DNA from 4 places in the Blautia sp. BCRC 81119 genome. Region 1 is predicted to be linked to each of the others. Evidence: riboswitches for the same ligand, from Rfam matches in the RefSeq annotation. Region 1 holds a riboswitch; each other region holds the start of a gene.

Region 1 (4,784 bases):
TGCTTGTGCTCTGCGCAGTAGATCTTTCCGGAAGACCTTATCTTGGATGGGATGCAGCGTTTTCTACGGAAAAAATAGGAGATATGGCTACAGAGATGGTAAGGGAATTCTTTTATGCAGTATCCTATTCCGCAGCAATGAATCTTCACATCAAGGTTCTTTCCGGAGGAAACAGCCATCATGTGGCAGAGGCCATGTTTAAAAGCTTTGCGAAAGCCCTTGATGCAGCAACACAGTACGATTCCCGGATCACAGACGTGCTTTCTACCAAGGGAAGCCTCTGATACAGAAGGAGACCACTTATGAACAAACAGTTGATCCCATGCCTTTATCTTCATTCAGAAAAGGCGGTAACCGGATTTGGACAGAGAAATCTTTTCGGAGACGGAAATGTAGAAACACTTGCAAAATTTTACGGTGACAATGGGGCAGATGAGCTTCTGGTATTTGACTTTTCTTCCGCAGATGCAGAGCATGACCGTGCGATCGGAAAAATCCGTGATATCTGTCAGGTATCTGAGATCCCGGTGATCGCAGCGGGAAATATCAAACGTATGGAAGATGTAAAAAAGCTGATCTATGCGGGATGTGCCAAAGTTGTACTGAATTTTTCGAAAGAGAATAATATCAAGCTTCTGGAAGAAGTATCCCGGCGCTTTGGAAAAGAGCGTATGATGATCAGCATCTCTGATCTGAGAGAATTCACAGAAAATCAGGATCTGATCGAAACATATGCAGACACTGTTCTGGCTTTGGACACTGTCGAAAATGAAATTGCAGAGATTTCTCAGATTTCCATTGTTCTTCATACCGATGAAAACAGATCTGAGAACGTTCTGGAGCTTTTAGGAGAACCAGCTGTGTCCGGACTTTGCGGTGCTTATGTAAGCAGTCTTGAAAATGATCTGCATACATTTAAGGAAACCTGCGAAGAAGCCGGAATTCCGGTAAACACATATAAAAGTAATATTGCATGGTCGGACTTTAAATTAAACAGTGACGGAATGGTTCCGGTTATTGTCCAGGATTACCGGACGGATGAAGTACTGATGCTGGCCTATATGAATGAGCTTGCTTTTAACACAACATTGAAGCTTGGAAAAATGACATACTGGAGTCGCAGCCGGAATGAGCTCTGGACCAAAGGTCTGACATCCGGACACGTACAGTATGTAAAGTCTCTTACTATTGACTGTGATAATGATACGATCCTTGCCAAAGTGGAGCAGATTGGCGCAGCCTGCCATACAGGAAACCGTACCTGTTTCTTCAAACCGCTGCTGAAAAAAGAGTACGATGATACCAACCCACTTCACGTGTTCCAGAATGTGTATGATGTGATCACTGACCGAAAAGAACATCCAAAGGAAGGTTCCTATACCAATTATCTTTTTGATAAGGGAATTGACAAGATTTTGAAAAAAGTCGGTGAAGAATGCACAGAGATCGTCATTGCAGCCAAAAATCCAGATAAAGAAGAGATTAAATACGAAATTTCAGATTTTCTTTATCATATGATGGTACTTATGGTGGAAAAAGGAGTCAGCTGGGAAGAAATCACCAAAGAATTGGTAAAAAGATAAATTATATATCATTCAGGAAAAAAGCTTTTGTACGTCGGATCAGAATGAACGGTTACGAAAGCTTTTTTCTGTTTTCCCGGAATCTTAAAAGAATATGTACAATTTCGGTTAGGCATGATATACTTATCGTCAAAAGTGCGGAAATATAAAAAAGGAAAAGGGAAACAACCAATGATCAAAATTGATGACTGGGTGATTGAAAAAGGAGAGAAGGCACAGGGGAAAATTAAGATCACAGGATACGGCATAGCAATGCCGGCAACTGTGATATGCGGAGTGAAAGACGGACCGACGATACTGATCACAGCGGGAATACACAGTGCGGAGTATGTAGGAATCCAGGCGGCAATGGAACTTGCAAAAGAATTTCAACCGGAAGAACTGAAGGGAAATGTGATCATCGTTCCACTGGTCAATGTCAGTGGCTTTGAGCATCGCACCATGAGTCTGGTCTATGAGGATGGCAAGAACCTGAACCGCGTTTTCCCCGGAGATCCTGAGGGAACAGCTGCAGATCGTATTGCCTATGCTATAGTGACAAAGCTTTTTTCCATAGCAGATTATTATATCGACCTGCATAGCGGAGATGGGTTCGAACAGCTTCATCCCTATGTTTATTATGTAGGGGTTGTAGATGAAAAGACAGCAGAGAAATCATTACATATGGCACGGCATATCGGCGTAAAATATGTGGTCCGTTCCACAACCGCCACAGGTGGCGCCTACAATTATGCTTCTTCTCTTGGAATTCCAAGTATTCTCATCGAAAGAGGCGGACACAGCTACTGGACCTGGGAGGAAGTAGAACAGGATAAAAGAGACGTCCGTCACCTTGTTTTTCATCTCCAGGGAAAGAAATGTCATGGTCTGAAGCATTACCGTCAGATGCTTCTTGAAAATGTAGTCTATGAATATGCGCCGTATACCGGATGCTGGTATCCATCCAAGAAGCCTGGAGAGTACTTCTTTAAGGGAGAAGAATTGGGTGAACTGAGAGATTACTATGGAAATTTACTTTACACATCTATTGCAACTGAAAACGGAGTCGTACTTTATCAGACAGCCAGTCTGAACATTATTGAAGACGGACCAATGATCGCATATGCAGCGATCACGGAGACTCTGACCTGATAGTAAACAACCTTTTCAGAACGCTTCTGTCTGAAATCATATTGAAACAGTAAGAAAACCGGGTTTTACCATTTGCTATTCTATTTGTAAAAATAGCGAGGTAAAATCCGTGTTTTTTTAGCAGATCAGATAAATCCAATTGTCAAATCCCCCATGGGGGATATATACAATTCAAGCATCTTTAACAAAATTTATGAGTTTTCTAAAAATATAACATTTTTCCATAGACATAAACTATAGTTTTATCATATAATGTTTCAGTAATTTGACAGCATTTGCTGATTTTCACATCAGCCGTTGTAAGTTCTGAGAGGATTAATAGGGAAACCGGTGTAAATCCGGTACGATCCCGTCACTGTAAGGGGAAATCCTCAGACAAAGTACCACTGGTCGAGTGCGTGAGAAATAGACCGGGAAGGTGTCTGAGGGTAAGGATCCTAAGTCAGGAGACCTGCTTGCAATTGTTTTAAAATGATTCTTACGGAAGATAGGAAGCATATTTATTTTGTGTGCCCGTATTTCGTCACGGGCTTTTTTCGTGCAAATTTTCTAAAATTCCATGCATATTCTGCATATTAAGAATCCAATAGTTTCTTTTATCTAACTAAATTAAAACGGCAATGTTAAAATCGCATCAAATGAGGAAAGGAGTAAAACGTGACAAAGAAACAAGTAGGAAAAAGATTTCTCCAGATCATCATTGTATTATTTGGAATCAGCTTTTTCACATTTGGACTGACCTACCTGTCACCTGGTGATCCTGCGGAGATCATGCTGACAGAGTGTGGTAATCTTCCTACACCAGAGCTTCTGGAACAGACAAGACATGAGCTTGGCCTTGATCAGCCCTTTCTCGTGCAGTATGGTTCCTGGCTGAAGGGTGTTGTTACAGGAGATATGGGACAGTCCTATTCTTTCAAAATGCCGGTAACAGATAAACTGGTATCCTGTTTCTGGCCGACGCTGAGGATGTCGTTGCTGGCACTTCTGATGATGGTCATTATTTCCATACCGCTTGGAATCCTGGCCGCTGTATATCAGAACAAATTCCCGGATTATTTTGTGAGAGGAATTACCTTTGTGGGAGTATCTGTTCCAAGCTTCTGGCTGGGCCTGATCCTTCTCAGCATCTTTGGTGTTCAGCTTCGCTGGATCAATGTTGCAGGAGGCAGTACGGATTTTAAATCCATGATCCTCCCGGCGCTGACTCTTGCACTTGCCATGTCTGCAAAATATACCAGACAGGTAAGAAGTGCAGTGCTGGAGGAACTTCATCAGGATTATGTCACAGGTGCAAGAATGCGTGGAATCAAGGAAAGCGTCATTCTCTGGAAACACGTCCTTCCTAATGTTATGCTTCCGCTGGTAACGCTGTTGGGACTTTCCCTTGGAAGTCTTCTGGGAGGTACTGCAGTTGTAGAGATCATTTACAACTGGCCTGGAATGGGAAATATGGCAGTAAAGGCGATTTCCTGTCGTGACTATCCTCTTGTACAGGGCTATGTACTTTGGATCGCGATCCTGTACATGTGCATCAACCTGCTTGTGGATCTGTCCTATACTTATCTCGATCCAAGACTTAAGGAGGATAGATAATTGAAAAAGGTATTACGAACATTCAAAGAAAATAAACAGTTCACTCTTTTCTTCATTCTGGGTCTCGTGGTGATCGGAATTGCGATCTTTGCGCCGCAGCTCTCACCATATGATCCACTGAATGCAGTTATGACCGAATCACTGCAGGAGCCAAGCTCCGCTCATCCGTTCGGAACGGATAAGCTTGGACGAGATCTTCTTTCCCGTGTTATCTTCGGAACAAGAACCTCTCTGATCATGACCTTATGTCTGGTTGCAGTGATCTTTGTCATCGGTACATTTTTAGGAGTTATTGCCGGATATTTCGGCGGCGTTGTGGATGCAGTGATCATGCGTATCGCAGATATGATGATCTCCTTCCCTGGGCTTGTACTGGCCATTGCCATTGCCGGTATGCTTGGACCAAACCTGGTCAATGCCGTTATTTCCATTGCGGCTGTAAGCTGGACAAAATATGCCCGTCTTGCACGAAGT
Region 2 (4,784 bases), on a different contig from region 1:
AGATCCGGTGGACCTATGTACACGGATGTTTCCGGAAATCTTGGATCTTTGTATTCCGGCAAGGGAATGGGTACCGTTGTTTCCCAGGCTCAGCTGGCAAGCTCAAACTGGAAGCTTTATCCTGGGGATATCGGATACAACAGCGGACATACCTGGATCGTTCTCGGACAGTGTTCCGATAAGAGTGTCGTGATCCTCCACTGTACACCGAATGCCGGCGTACAGATTTCCGGAACACCGACACCAAGCGGAACTTACGGAAGCCAGGCGATCAAGCTGGCAGAAACTTATATGTCTAGGTATCCTGGAGCCAGCAAATATGACTATCATGAATCCAGTGGTAATTATATCCGAAACGGTGCATACTTCAGATGGAACAGAAGCACTCTTTCCGATCCCAACGGATATCTGAACAAGACAGCCAATCAGATCCTTGCAGATCTTTTCTGATCAGGATATGCTGAAAGAAATTTATATGTAACAAATAGCAATAAGAAACGCGAGAGGAGAATCTGAGATAACCCGGGTTCTCCTTTTTTAATGTCAAAATCATTAATAAATGTTACAAAGTTTTAAACTAATTAATAGAAAATCCTTGCAATCCAAATAACACTGTGTTAATATATAAAAAGATTGAAACAAGATATTGCAAAAGTATTACAAAGAAAACCAACGAAGCGGATGGTCAGATCCGCTGTATTAAATTAGAATCAGATTGCGAGGGTGAACAGTCATGAAGAAAAGGATATTATGTCTGACACTGGCGCTCATCATCAGCGGAGCACAGGTAGTCAGCGTAAGCGCAACAAGAGAAGATGAGGCAGCACTTCAGCAGGAGATGGATGCGACCAACGAACAGCTGAATGCGACTTATTCCAGATTGGATGAGCTTTCCTCACAGAAGTCACAGATTGAAGGCGAGATTTCAACTCTTGATGCCAATCTTGTAAACGTGATGGTTTCGATCCAGACACTGGAGGGAGATATCTCCAATAAGGAAGCCGACATTGCATCTACACAGACCAACCTTGAGAAGGCCAAAAATGCCAAGCAGAAACAGTATGAGGCAATGAAGAAACGTATCCAGTATCTCTATGAGAAGGGTGGAGACGATGCATGGTTCCAGATGATGCTGAATGCAGAGAACCTGTCTGACCTTCTTACAAGAGCAGAGTACACACAGAAGACTTATGAGCAGGACCGTAAGAGTCTTGAAAAATATTCCAATACGATCCAGCAGGTGGCAAACCTGGAGGCACAGTACACACAGGAGAAGGCAGAGCTGGAGGGAATGAAGCAGGAATATGAGGCAGAGTCCCAGAACCTGCAGGCACAGCTGGATGAGAAGCGTGCCACATCCGCAGATTATGATAATGAGATCGCCTACGCACAGCAGCAGGCTACAGATTATGCAAACCTTCTTGCAGAGCAGACTGCAGAGCTTCAGAGATTAGAGGCTGAGCGTATTGCAGCAGAGGAAGAGGCAAGACGTCAGGCCGAGGCTGAAGCAGCAGCGAGAGCACAGGCTGAGGCAGAAGAGGAAGCAAGACGCCAGGCAGAGCAGGAAGCACAGCAGGATGAGGCAGACGAGAGCGAAGACGGACAGTACGATGAGGACGGCGACGTGATCGAGAATGCAGATGAGGATACTGCAGAAGATGACACCGAGGATGTGGATGAAGATGCAGACAATGGTGAGAATGATGATGCGTCCGAGGATACTGAGAATACAGAGGATAATGCAGACGCAGATTACGATAACAGCACAGACGCATCTGAAGAAAGTGCAGAGGACACATCTAATGCAGAGGATACATCTTCAGACAGTGACAGTTCTTCTTACAGCAGTGGTTCCGGATCTTCTGTTGTGAATTATGCTACACAGTTTGTGGGAAATCCTTACGTATGGGGCGGAACAAGCCTTACCAATGGTGCAGACTGCTCCGGATTTGTACAAAGTGTCTATGCGAACTTCGGAGTCAGCCTTCCGAGAACCTCCTATGAGCAGCAGAATGCAGGTACAGAAGTATCCTACGCAGATGCACAGCCGGGAGATCTGATCTGCTATGGCGGACACGTGGCTATTTACATGGGTAATGGCCAGATCGTTCATGCATCGAACTCTCAGGACGGGATCAAGATCAGCAATGATGCTACATACAGAACAATTGTATCTGTAAGACGTCTTGTATAATAAGAACGTACAACAGAAAATAAAAATACAGCAGCCCGACAGTAGTTTGTCGGGCTGTTTTTGACGTCGGAAAAAATATTGAAAACCCATGGAACGGATTGAACAGCAATAAAATATGCTCAAAAATGTATAAATATTGAAAACAGTATTGACATATAATTAACAGGATGTTATTATAATGTCAGTATAATTCCATATTGAACATAGCAAGTGCTGAGGATAGCTGACAGTTATATATTGATTATCAGAAGTCCACAGAAAAGGGAATCAGGTGTGAAACCTGAGCGATCCGGTCACTGTAACGGAGGAGCGAATCTCATAGTCCATTGTACGTATGTATGAGAAGGAGAGAGGAGTCATGATCCCGGAGCCAGGAAACCTGCTTGTTATGGCGAGGTTAAACTTCCGTGTAAAGTGTAACAACCATTTCAGGGACTCCGCACCCCTGGGACGTTGTCTACTTTTTTACGAGAGTAGGCATTTTTTTATGGAATGCGCCTGTTCATATGAATTATACATGATTAAATGGCAGGCGATACTACTCCGGATACATTCGTTCCCTCCGCGCACTCATGAACGGATTATATTTCTACCCCGGGGTGGCATCGCTACCTCTTTTTTATAGGAAAAAATTATGTGTGGTTATGTCAGGAGAGGAGAAAAGAGCCATGGAGAAACCATACTGGGAAGGCAAAGAATACTCTTACTTCAGCCACAAAAACTGTGAGTATTTTCCGTGCCATAAAGGAGCAGATCCGGAGAACTTCAATTGTCTGTTCTGCTATTGTCCTTTATATGCACTGGGAGATAAATGTGGTGGTAATTTCCGCTTTACGGAAAGCGGGATTAAAGACTGCACCGAATGCAAGCTTCCTCACAGAAGAGAAAATTTCGGATATGTTACAGGTAAATATAGCGAGCTTGCGGAAATTGTACGGAAGCAGCGGGAAAAATAAAAAACAGGCCAGTTCAGATACAGGAAAATGTATATTCCTGTGTTTGAACTGGCCTGTTTTGTTTGGAGTGGACAATATCTGTTATCTGTCGGAAAAGATACAGAAGATCATTCTCTGGTTTGGAGAAAAACCTTGAGTCTGGGAATCTGGTTGTTGAGGATCAGCTGTTCCGGAAACATGGCCTGATGAACAAACTCAGCAGCACAGGTAAAATCTCCGATATGCTCCGGGCCATGGCTGTCACTGGAAAGAAGCAGCGGCAGATCATATTTGCGGCAGCATCGAAGGATCTCGAAACAGTTTTCTCTTGTGTCGCCACGATAGCCATAAGGTGCAAGAGAAGCTTCGTTGATCTCAAAGATCGTGCCGGTTTCCCTGGCAGCCCTTGCAAGCGCATCATAATTAACCGGGTAATGAGTGTTATCACTATGTCCGAGGATCTTTACACAGGGGTTTTTCATTACATTGATAAAAGCTTCTGTGTTTTCGGCTCTGGTACCGCAGCGGTAATTCCAGGCATGCATGCTGGCAATGGCGTAATCAAGTTTACATAATGATTCCTGATCTAAATCTACCGTTCCGCTGCGGTCAAGGATATTCAGTTCAATTCCGTAGAGTAATTCTACACCGAAATGTTTTTTGGGAGAATAGGTAAGGCTACGGAAATAGGAGGAAGTTCCGGCTGCCAGAGTGCCGGGACCGTGATCAGTGATCCCGAGAAGCCGGAGACCTTTCTCGGCAGCTGCGCGTGCCATGTTGGTGATGGTACATTCCGTGCCGTGACCACTGGCGATGGAGTGGGTATGCATATCAGAAAGATACATAAAAATACACCTCTTTTACTGTTTGAGAACATGTGACAGAGCGGAATACGAATGTCCGCTTTGCATAAATTTTTTTCTGAAAAACAAAGGAATTCCTATATAAATCCAAGTATGGCAGAGCAGAAAAACAAAGTCAATAGAGAAAAACATAAAAATACAAAAAACAAATAAAATCAACAGGGCGCAACCGACAAAAACCACAAAAACAGCTAGAAACACATGTTGGATTTCGTTGACATCGAAGTAGGGGTAAGGTATAATAAAACTACATGAGCACATAGCCGGACAGGAGCGGTTCTGGAAGCGTAGAGGCAGACAGATCACCAGAAACAACCGGTTGTGAGAAAGGAGAATCATGGAGAAATTTCATATAGCAGATGTTCCGAAAACAGACAGGATCACACATCTTGTAGATAATCTTTATGCAAAGATGCCGGTAATCGAATCTGCCAGAGCAAAACTGATCACAGAGTCTTACAAAGCAACAGAAGACGAGCCGATCATCACCCGCAGAGCCAAGGCATTTGCCCACATCCTGCACAACATTCCGATCATCATCCGTGATGAGGAGCTGATCGTCGGAAGCAGCACTTTGGCGCCGAGAGGATGTCAGACGTTTCCGGAGTATTCTTTCCAGTGGCTGGAGGATGAGCTGGATACAGTGGCTACCAGAACAGCCGATCCATTTTATATTGCGGAGGAAACCAAGGCGGAGCTCCGTGAGGTACATAAATACTGGAAAGGCAAGACTACCAGTGAGCTTGCAACCTCCTACATGGCACCGGAAGCGATTCTTGCCATTGACCACAA
Region 3 (4,784 bases), on a different contig from region 1:
ACAGACTTTTTATATGAAACAATTTATAAGCGATAACGCTGTATACATCCTTCAGTGACAGATCCGCATTTCCAAAAGTGATGGCTGCAAGTATGGAAAAAATAAGGAATCCTGCAAGTCCGATGAGAACTGCCACATACATGGATGTTCTGAGCACCTTATCTTTTTTTCTCTGTGAAGCTGTTTCTTTCACTGCATTTTCTCCGATCAGTCAAGATTTACGTCCGGATATAATCCCTTTGCAAAAGTTTCGATTCCGTCCTGGGTACGTGTTGCACTTGCATACATCTCACTGAGCATGATCGGGTAAACACGTCCGTTCTTTACTGCGTCAAGGCTCTTCAGGGACTCATCATCCTGGATCACTGCAAGCTGGCTGTTCTTAACAGTTTCCGGATCATCTCCTGCATATGGCATGTAAACCACAAAGATCACGTCAGGGTTGGCTGCGATGATATCCTCTTTTCCAACGGTGGAAGCATCCGGGTTTGCAAGAGTTGCGCCTAACTGTGTTACCATATCTCCGCCAAGGCTCTTTACGCCATAGTTTGTGATGTCATCTCCAAGAGGCTCCAATACCATTACGCTTGGTTTGTCTTTTACATCTGCAGTTGCAGTAAGAGTTTTGTCGATCACTGCTTTTGCATCATCAACGATAGCCTGTGCTTTGTCCTGTACATCGAAGATCTTTCCGATATTTAAGATATCTGTGAATTCATTTTCCAGTGTTCTGTCGCCGTCCGGACGAGTATTGGTGTTGTAGTAGGTGTTGCAGCCTTTGTCGATCCAGTCTGTTACATTTCCCAGATTCTTATCAGAGAAAAGAGAGCTCCAGGATAAGATCATGTCCGGCTCCAGCATTGTTACAGTTTCAAGGGATGGGGTAAATTCGTCAAGATAATTTGTTTTTGAGAATGCTTCTTTGAGATCTTCCGGAACTTCATTATCAAGACCTGCGGTAGCTACCAGGTGGTCTTCCAGACCAAGTGCGAGCATAGTCTCAATGCTTCCCTGATATACAGCAAGGACTTTTTCCGGTGCTTTTTCATAAGTGGTTTCGATTTCGTTTCCATCGTAATCATAGGTTGTGATGGTCAGAGGATATTCTGTCTTGGTTGCCTCTGCGGAAGAATCTTCGGTGTCTGCAGACTCTGTACTGTCTTCTGCTGCCGGCTGGTTGTCTTCCTTGATGGTCTCGGAGTCTGCTCTCTCTGCGGCATAAACAGCCGGAGCTGCTGATACGGTCATTGCCGCTGCCATTACCATTGCCATGATTCTTGTGGATACATACTTGTTTTTCATTTCATTTCCTCTCTTTTCGCCTGTTTTATCTCCTGTTGCCTATGGGTAACCGAAAAGATGGGGCTTCATAAAATCTGCACGGAACACTTTGTACGGAAGCTCCCACTTACATACTGTCAAGCAGGTTTCCTGACTTACAGACTCAGAAAAAACTCTGCAAAATAAAAACTGATACACCATTCATCTTTTAGCCGATCATGAATGATGTATCAGAATTTTCTCCAGAATCTCTCTGACATCGGGATTTCGCCTTCTCACATGAGTTTCTGCAATGGCATGTGAAATCCCTTCTTCTGTATACAGTGGCCGCAACCGCTCAGGCTTTTTACCCGATTCCCTCTCACAGTATCCGGCAGCATATGTGCCGGTGATACTGTCCACTTCACAGCAATTCAATTACGCTGATACTGATTCTAACATACCGGTTTTCCAATTACAACCTTGAGGCCGGATTTTTACAGTTTTTTGCAGAAATAGTCTGCCCGGAGAGATCCCTCTCAGATCTTTTTCAGCTTGGCAAAACCGGCGAACATTTTTTTCACGCCGACTTTGTCAAAGTCTACCGTCACTTCGTAGTCTCTGCCGCCGTCTGCGATATTTTTTACGATACCGACTCCGAATTTCACATGACGGACCGTGTCTCCCTCACCATAGTCCAGGCTGTCCGCCTTCTTCACTGTGAAATCTTTTTTCTGCAGGGTGCTCTTTGCCTGGAAATTCATTTTCATCTGGGCATAGGCGCTTTTCGGAGATACGATATCATCTACCCTGGGCTTTTTCTCCTGAATGGTATGTCCAAGATCTACCAGTTCCCGTGGAACCTCCCTTACAAAACGTGACACACGGTTATACTGAGTCTCCCCACGGATCATCCGCTGTTTTGCACAGGTTAAAGTCAGTTCCTTCATGGCACGGGTGATCCCCACATAACAGAGCCTTCGCTCCTCCTCGATATCCGACGGATCACCGGACCAGATGGAAGCATACCCCGGAAAAACACCGTCCTCCATTCCCACGATAAATACATTTGGGAATTCCAGTCCCTTGGCACTGTGAAGAGTCATCAGCAGCACATAATCCTGATCCGGATCAACAGAATCGATATCTGCCACCAGTGCGATCTCCTCCAGAAATGCAGAAAGTGTTGCCGGCTGTCCGGCCTCCTCCATGGCTTCCTGGAAGGATTCTGTCTTGGAGATCAGCTCATCGATATTTTCGATCCTCGCCTGGGCCTCCTCCGTTTTCTCTGCCTCCAGTTCCTTCACATAACCGGTAAGCTCAATGACCTCTTCCAGGGTTTCACGGACTGTATAGGCCTCTGCCTTACTTTTCAGTCCCTGGATAAAGGATACAAAATCATTGATCTTTCCTGCTGCCCTGCCAATGGACGGTACTTCCTCCACCACGCGGAGCGCATCGTAAAAGCTCAGGTTCATCATATCCGCATAGTCCTGGACACGGCCGATGCTGGTGAGCCCGATCCCTCTTTTTGGCACATTTAAGATTCTGCGCACAGCCAGATCATCACTGGCATTGTCAATGGTCTTCAGATAGCTTAACAGATCCTTGATCTCTTTGCGGGCATAAAAATTCACACCGCCGACAATCTTATAAGGAACATTTGCCAGGAGAAATTTCTCCTCAAAGAGACGGGACTGGGCATTGGTCCGATAAAGTACTGCACAGTCCTTGTACTGGAATTTCCCGTTGCGGCGCCCCTGGATGATCTCTCCTGCAACATACTCCGCTTCCTCAAATCCGTTGTTGAACTGACGGAAATGTACTTTATCGCCCTCTTCGTTCTCTGTCCAGAGGCGTTTTTCCTTACGCTCTGTGTTGTTGACGATCACCTCATTGGCTGCATTGAGGATATTCTGGGTAGAACGGTAATTCTGTTCCAGGCGCACCACCTTAGCCTCAGGAAAAACCTTCTCAAAGCCTAAGATATTCCCGATATTTGCTCCACGAAAACGATAGATGGACTGATCATCATCACCAACCACACAGAGATTCTTGTATTTCTCAGCAAGAAGACTTACAAATTTAAACTGGGCAGTATTGGTATCCTGATACTCATCCACCATAATATATTTAAAACGTTCCTGATAATAGTCCAGGATATCCGGATTATGCTGAAAAAGCTCCACAGTCTTCACGATCAGGTCATCAAAATCCAGTGCATTGTTTCCCCGGAGGATAGACTGATATTCCTTATACATACCGGCAATCTTCCGTGCATCCGGATCACCGCCCGCATTCAGCTCCATCTCTTCCGGTGTGATCATTTCATCCTTGGCATGGGAAATCTCAGCAAGAACGCCTCGTTCCTTGTAAATCTTGGTATTGATATCAAATTTCCGGAAGATTTCCTTCATGACTGTTTTCTGGTCGTCGGCATCATAAATGGTAAAATTACTGCCAAAGCCCAGCACCTCAATATGTCTGCGCAGGATCCTCACGCAGGCGGAATGGAAGGTGGAGACCCATACGCTCTCCGCACCCATTCCCGCAATTTTATTCACACGTTCCCGCATCTCACTGGCGGCCTTGTTGGTAAAGGTGATCGCCAGGATATTCCATGGGTTTACACCCTTTTCTTCCATTAAATAGGCGATCCTGTGGGTCAGCACTCTTGTTTTTCCGGAACCGGCTCCTGCGAGGATCAGAAGTGGTCCCTCTGTATGTACGGCAGCTTCCCGCTGCATAGGATTCAATGTGTCCAAAGCATCATGTATACTCATTTTGATCTCCATTTCTTTTTCCATATGAACAGTATCTTTATATACTATCATGACTTTACTTTCCGGTAAACCCACCTCTCTGAAAAAAAGTTTCTTTACAAGTAGTATTTAAAACTATATAATAGGGAGCAGAGGTGATAATGCGATGACAGAAAACGAAAAAGAAATGATGAACAGCATTTTTGCAAAAATTGCTGAGCTTGATTATATAAAACCCGATGAAATTCCCAATATTGCTCTTTACATGGATCAGGTCACAACCTTTATGGAAGATAATCTCGCTTCCACCAAGCGTCATAATGATGACAAGATCCTGACCAAGACCATGATCAACAATTACGCAAAGAACAAGCTCCTTCCCCCGCCGGAAAAAAAGCGGTATTCCCGGGAGCATCTGCTGATGCTGATCTTTATCTACTATTTTAAGAATATCCTCTCTATCAGTGATATCCAGACCCTTCTGGGACCGATCACCGAGAAATACTTCAAGTCCGTTACAGAAAAGGACATGACTTACATCTACCAGGAGGTTTTCAGTATGGAGCAGTCACAGATCCGTTACCTGGAAAAGGATCTTATGCGCCGTTTCAAAAGTGCCGGAGAAATTTTTGAGGACGCCGACCCGGAGGATAAGGAATTCCTTCACCAGTTTTCCTTTATCTGTCTTCTTAGCTTCGACGTATACATGAAAAAAATGATCATCGAAAACATGATCGACCACATGAATTCCTCAAAAGATAC
Region 4 (4,784 bases), on a different contig from region 1:
TCTTTTGGATGCATCAGTCCGCCATCTGGGAACAGATATCAACTATGTGGTGCTTCAGAACCTCTATGAAAAAATGAAAGACCATGTGGACTTCTATTTTGACGCATCTGTTGACAAAGTAGAAAAAACTGAAGACGGTTATGCAGTTTTTGTAGGAGATGAGCGTTACGAGGGAACTTACTGTATCATCTCCGCAGGACGAAGCGGAAGTAAATGGATGGAGACGGTATGTACAGAGCTTAAGATCCCGACTCTTTCCAACCGTGTGGACATCGGAGTCCGTGTGGAGCTTCCGGCAGAGGTTTTCAGCCGTCTGACAGATGAGCTTTATGAGAGCAAGATCGTTTACAGAACTGAGAAGTTTGAGGATATGGTCCGTACCTTCTGCATGAACCCGCGAGGTGTTGTCGTGAATGAAAATACCAACGGTATCATCACAGTAAACGGTCACAGCTACGAAGATCCGGCAAAGCATACCAACAATACAAACTTTGCCCTTCTGGTATCCAAGCATTTCTCAGAGCCGTTCCATGACAGCAACGGATACGGTGAGAGCATTGCAAGACTTTCCAATATGCTTGGCGGTGGTGTTATGGTACAGCGGTTTGGAGATCTGATCCGCGGAAGACGAAGCACAAAAGCCCGTATTGAGGAAAGTTTCGTAACACCTACACTTTCTGCGACACCGGGAGATTTAAGTCTTGTTATGCCGAAACGTATCCTGGATGGCATCATTGAGATGATCTATGCTCTGGATAAGATCGCACCGGGAACCGCAGATGATGATACTTTGCTTTATGGCGTTGAGGTTAAATTCTACAACATGGAGGTCGAGATCGACGAAAATCTGGAAACCTGCCACAAGGGTCTCTTTGTTATCGGAGACTGCAGCGGCGTGACCCATTCTCTGTCCCATGCATCTGCCAGCGGAATCTACGTAGCCAGATACCTGGAGCAGGAGTATTTTAACAGATAAACTGCAGAGCAGTTTATCTGTTATGAGCAAGTAGCAAAGCGGATTGCGAATATCCGCTTGACTAGATAAACTGCAAAGCAGTTTATCTGTTATGAGCAAGTAGCGAAGCGGATTGCGAATATCTGATGTAAGACAGTCCTTTTCTGATATCAGGGTGATGACAGAAAGGGGCTGTTTTTTATGCAGGATATGCATGAATATTGGAGAAAGCATTCTGATAATAACTGACAGATACAGGGAGAAAACCGGTTACTGTTCACTGGTAATATTTCGCGAGGTGTTTTTTGTGAGCGAAGATCACAGAAAACCGTGAATCGTCTGACATCAATCTTGACAAATTTATGAGTTTGTGGTAAAAGTTAGATAACCAGGTAAAAGAAAATATGTGCAAATGTTATAATGATAAGGTTGCATCCAGTCGGATGTGCAAAAGAGAATCCGGTGAGAATCCGGAACGATACCGTCACTGTGAAAGGGGAGCTGCTTTTATAACCACTGGGAGACCGGGAAGGGAAAGCAGCGTGGAACCAAGTCAGGAGAACTGCCTTATTGTGAGATTCAGGGATTCGCGGTTTACGAATCGGTATTCTCCATAACAATACAGAACTTCTTTTTATGTATTTGTATTGCGCAGAGAATCATGTGTGAGCAGGCGGCCGCAGAGAGCTGCTGCTTTTTTGTACATATCAGTATTCTGGAAATACATGAAAAGAGGACAATGAGAAATGAAAAGAAAAACAATGTTAGCTCTGATGCTCGCAGTTTCCATGACATGCTCTATGGGTGCAGCTACAACAGCAATGGCAGCAGAGGATTCTGCTACAGAAGAGAACGCTGAGGCAGCTGATACCACAGAGGCTTCTGATGCAGATCAGGAAGCAGCAGATAATGTAGCAGCTCTGATCGACAAGATCTATGTACAGGAAAGAAACGACACAACAGATGAGGACTGCAAGGCAGCCAAAGAAGCATGGGATGCTCTGACAGATGCTCAGAAAGAACTGGTAGAGGGTGAGAATGCAGATCCGGATTATTTCGGACGTGACACAGGAGATGCTTCCAAGGACGATCCGCGTAACCAGGATGAGATCGGTGAGAATGAACTTCTTGTTGTAAGCTTTGGTACTTCCTTCAATGACAGCCGTGCAGAGGATGTCAAGGGAATCGAGGATGCTCTTGCAGAAGCTTATCCGGACTGGTCTGTAAGAAGAGCATTTACAGCACAGATCATCATCAACCATGTAGAGGCAAGAGATGATGAAGTGATCGATAACATGCAGCAGGCTCTTGACCGTGCAGTAGAGAATGGTGTTAAGAATCTGGTTGTACAGCCTACCCATCTGATGCATGGTGCTGAGTACGATGAGATGACAGAAGCGATCAATGGCTATAAAGATAAATTCGAGTCTGTAGCTATCGCAGAGCCAATGCTCGGTGAGGTTGGAGACGATGCAACTGTGATCAATGATGACAAGAAAGCCGTTGCTCAGGCGATCACAGATACGGCTTGCAAAGAGGCCGGATTTGACAGCATGGATGCAGCAGCTGAGGCTGGCACAGCATTCGTATTCATGGGACATGGAACATCTCATACAGCTAACGTTACATACGATCAGATGCAGACACAGATGGAAAACCTTGGATTGAAGAACGCATTCATCGGTACTGTAGAGGGTAAGCCGGAAGATACAGCCTGCGACAAGGTTATCGAGAAGGTAAAAGAAGCAGGATACAAGAACGTTGTTCTTCGTCCGCTGATGGTTGTTGCCGGAGACCATGCAAATAACGATATGGCCGGTGATGAGGAGGATTCCTGGAAGAGCCAGTTTGTAGCATCCGGAAACTTCGATAAGGTTGACTGCCAGATCGAGGGTCTTGGAAGAATCGAAGCAGTTGAGAAGCTTTATGTAGAGCATACAAAGGCAGCCATCGATTCTCTGGGAAGCACTGAGGAGTCCGCAGATTCTGATGCAGCAGCAGATACAGAGGCTGATTCTGCTGAGGAGTCCGCAGAATAATAAATATAAAAATATCTGAGTGAGTTCAGATACCTATAAGAAATCAATGTAACTGCCCGGAAAGATCAGGAAGACTGTTTTCCGGGCAGATTGCTGTATCTATGGAAGGGAGAAGATTATCATGAAAAAACGCTATGTAAACTTAATTCTTGCAATGGCAAGTGCATCAGTCCTGGTGCTGGGCTCTGTGCCTGCGATGGCAAAAACAGATGAAACAAAAACAGAGTCCGGTGAGGAAGCAGAAGCTTCCGAAGACAAGGATACAGATGCAGCCAAAGCAGATACCCTGGAAGATGGCGTTTATACAGCAGAGTTTGATACAGACAGCAGCATGTTTCATGTAAATGAGGCCAATGACAATAAAGGAGAGCTCACGGTCAAAGATGGTAAAATGACCATCCACGTAAGTCTGGTTTCCAAGAAGATCGTTAACCTGTTTGCGGGAACTGCCGAGGATGCCCAGAAGGACGGAGCAGAGATCATTGAGCCGACCACAGATACAGTGAAGTACAGCGATGGTTATACAGAGGAGGTTTACGGATTTGATATCCCGGTACCGGCCATTGGTGAGGAATTTAACGTGGCGATCCTGGGAGAAAAAGGCAAATGGTACGACCATAAAGTCAGCGTAAAGAATCCTGTAAAAACCTCTGACGACAAAAAATCCGAAGGGAAAAAACCGGAAGAGCTGAAGCTGGAGGACGGAACCTATGAGACGGATGTAACCCTTACAGGCGGAACAGGAAGAGCATCTGTAGAATCTCCAGCTAAAGTAGAGATCAAGGACAAAGAAGCTACGGCAACCATCATCTGGAGCAGTCCGAATTATGATTACATGATCGTGGACGGCGAAAAATATGAGCCGGTGAACAAAGACGGAAACTCCACATTTGAGATCCCGGTCACAGTCTTTGACGCAGAAATGGAAGTGACTGCAGATACTGTAGCCATGAGTACTCCTCACGAGATTGAGTATACCCTGAATTTTGATTCTTCGAGCATGAAAAAGGAAGAAAAATGAAAAAAATAATTTCATACATATTTCTGACGCTGACCCTGATCCTGGGGTGTGCTTTTGCAGTGCAGGCAGCAGAGACAGAACATAAGCCTGCGGATATTCCAGGCCTTACCTTTGACCACAGTATGGATCTTTCCTACGCAAAGGAATTTAATGTGGATTACTACAACGATGGCTATGCGCTGCTCACTATTGATCAGGAAGGACAGTTTCTTGTAGTTCCCGAAGGCAAGAAAGCACCGGAGGGGCTGAATCCTGACATTGCGGTTCTGCAGCAGCCCATAAACAATATCTATCTGGTAGCAACCTCGGCCATGGATCTTTTCCGCGCTATCGACGGGATTGACAGCATCAAGCTTTCCGGAACCAAGGAAGACGGATGGTATATCCAGGAAGCAAAGGACGCCATGGAACAGAAAAAGATGATCTATGCCGGCAAGTACAATGCTCCGGATTACGAGCTGATCCTGAACGAGGGCTGTGACCTTGCCATTGAATCCACCATGATCCATCACAATCCGGAGGTACAGGAGAAACTGGAGCAGTTCGGGATCCCTGTAATGGTAGAGCGTTCCAGCTATGAGAGTCATCCTCTTGGAAGGACCGAGTGGATGAAGCTTTACGCAGTTCTTCTGGGAAAAGAAGATGTAGCAGAAAAGGTTTTCAAAGAGCAGACGGACAAGCTGGATAAGGTTCTCACAGCAGATAAAACAGACAAGACCGTAGCGTTCTTTTATATCAACTCCGTAGGTGCGGTAAATATAAGAAAAAG

What was found. A riboswitch is a leader RNA that binds a small molecule or an ion and turns the genes downstream of it on or off. The one in region 1 is predicted to bind cobalamin.
Region 2: another riboswitch for cobalamin. It lies ahead of DMI82_RS17175 (cysteine-rich small domain-containing protein); the one in region 1 lies ahead of nikB (nickel ABC transporter permease).
Region 3: another riboswitch for cobalamin. It lies ahead of DMI82_RS07010 (ABC transporter substrate-binding protein); the one in region 1 lies ahead of nikB (nickel ABC transporter permease).
Region 4: another riboswitch for cobalamin. It lies ahead of DMI82_RS11375 (sirohydrochlorin cobaltochelatase); the one in region 1 lies ahead of nikB (nickel ABC transporter permease).

What each region holds. Positions count from the first base shown of each region.
Region 1 is NZ_QJHD01000020.1:54,673-59,456, forward strand. It holds gene hisB (imidazoleglycerol-phosphate dehydratase HisB) at 1-284, shown strand, start outside; gene hisIE (bifunctional phosphoribosyl-AMP cyclohydrolase/phosphoribosyl-ATP diphosphatase HisIE) at 303-1,583, shown strand; gene DMI82_RS12635 (M14 family metallopeptidase) at 1,755-2,714, shown strand; cobalamin riboswitch at 2,999-3,187, shown strand; gene nikB (nickel ABC transporter permease) at 3,372-4,310, shown strand; gene nikC (nickel transporter permease) at 4,311-4,784, shown strand, end outside.
Region 2 is NZ_QJHD01000033.1:44,457-49,240, reverse strand. It holds gene DMI82_RS17185 (N-acetylmuramoyl-L-alanine amidase family protein) at 1-450, shown strand, start outside; gene DMI82_RS17180 (C40 family peptidase) at 734-2,194, shown strand; cobalamin riboswitch at 2,426-2,595, shown strand; gene DMI82_RS17175 (cysteine-rich small domain-containing protein) at 2,863-3,150, shown strand; gene DMI82_RS17170 (phosphatase) at 3,258-3,974, opposite strand; gene DMI82_RS17165 (glycyl radical protein) at 4,330-4,784, shown strand, end outside.
Region 3 is NZ_QJHD01000009.1:4,835-9,618, forward strand. It holds gene DMI82_RS07005 (FecCD family ABC transporter permease) at 1-193, opposite strand, end outside; gene DMI82_RS07010 (ABC transporter substrate-binding protein) at 208-1,302, opposite strand; cobalamin riboswitch at 1,406-1,701, opposite strand; gene pcrA (DNA helicase PcrA) at 1,800-4,043, opposite strand; gene DMI82_RS07020 (DUF1836 domain-containing protein) at 4,189-4,784, shown strand, end outside.
Region 4 is NZ_QJHD01000017.1:99,519-104,302, forward strand. It holds gene DMI82_RS11370 (NAD(P)/FAD-dependent oxidoreductase) at 1-976, shown strand, start outside; cobalamin riboswitch at 1,365-1,539, shown strand; gene DMI82_RS11375 (sirohydrochlorin cobaltochelatase) at 1,702-2,994, shown strand; gene DMI82_RS11380 (hypothetical protein) at 3,116-4,015, shown strand; gene DMI82_RS11385 (ABC transporter substrate-binding protein) at 4,012-4,784, shown strand, end outside.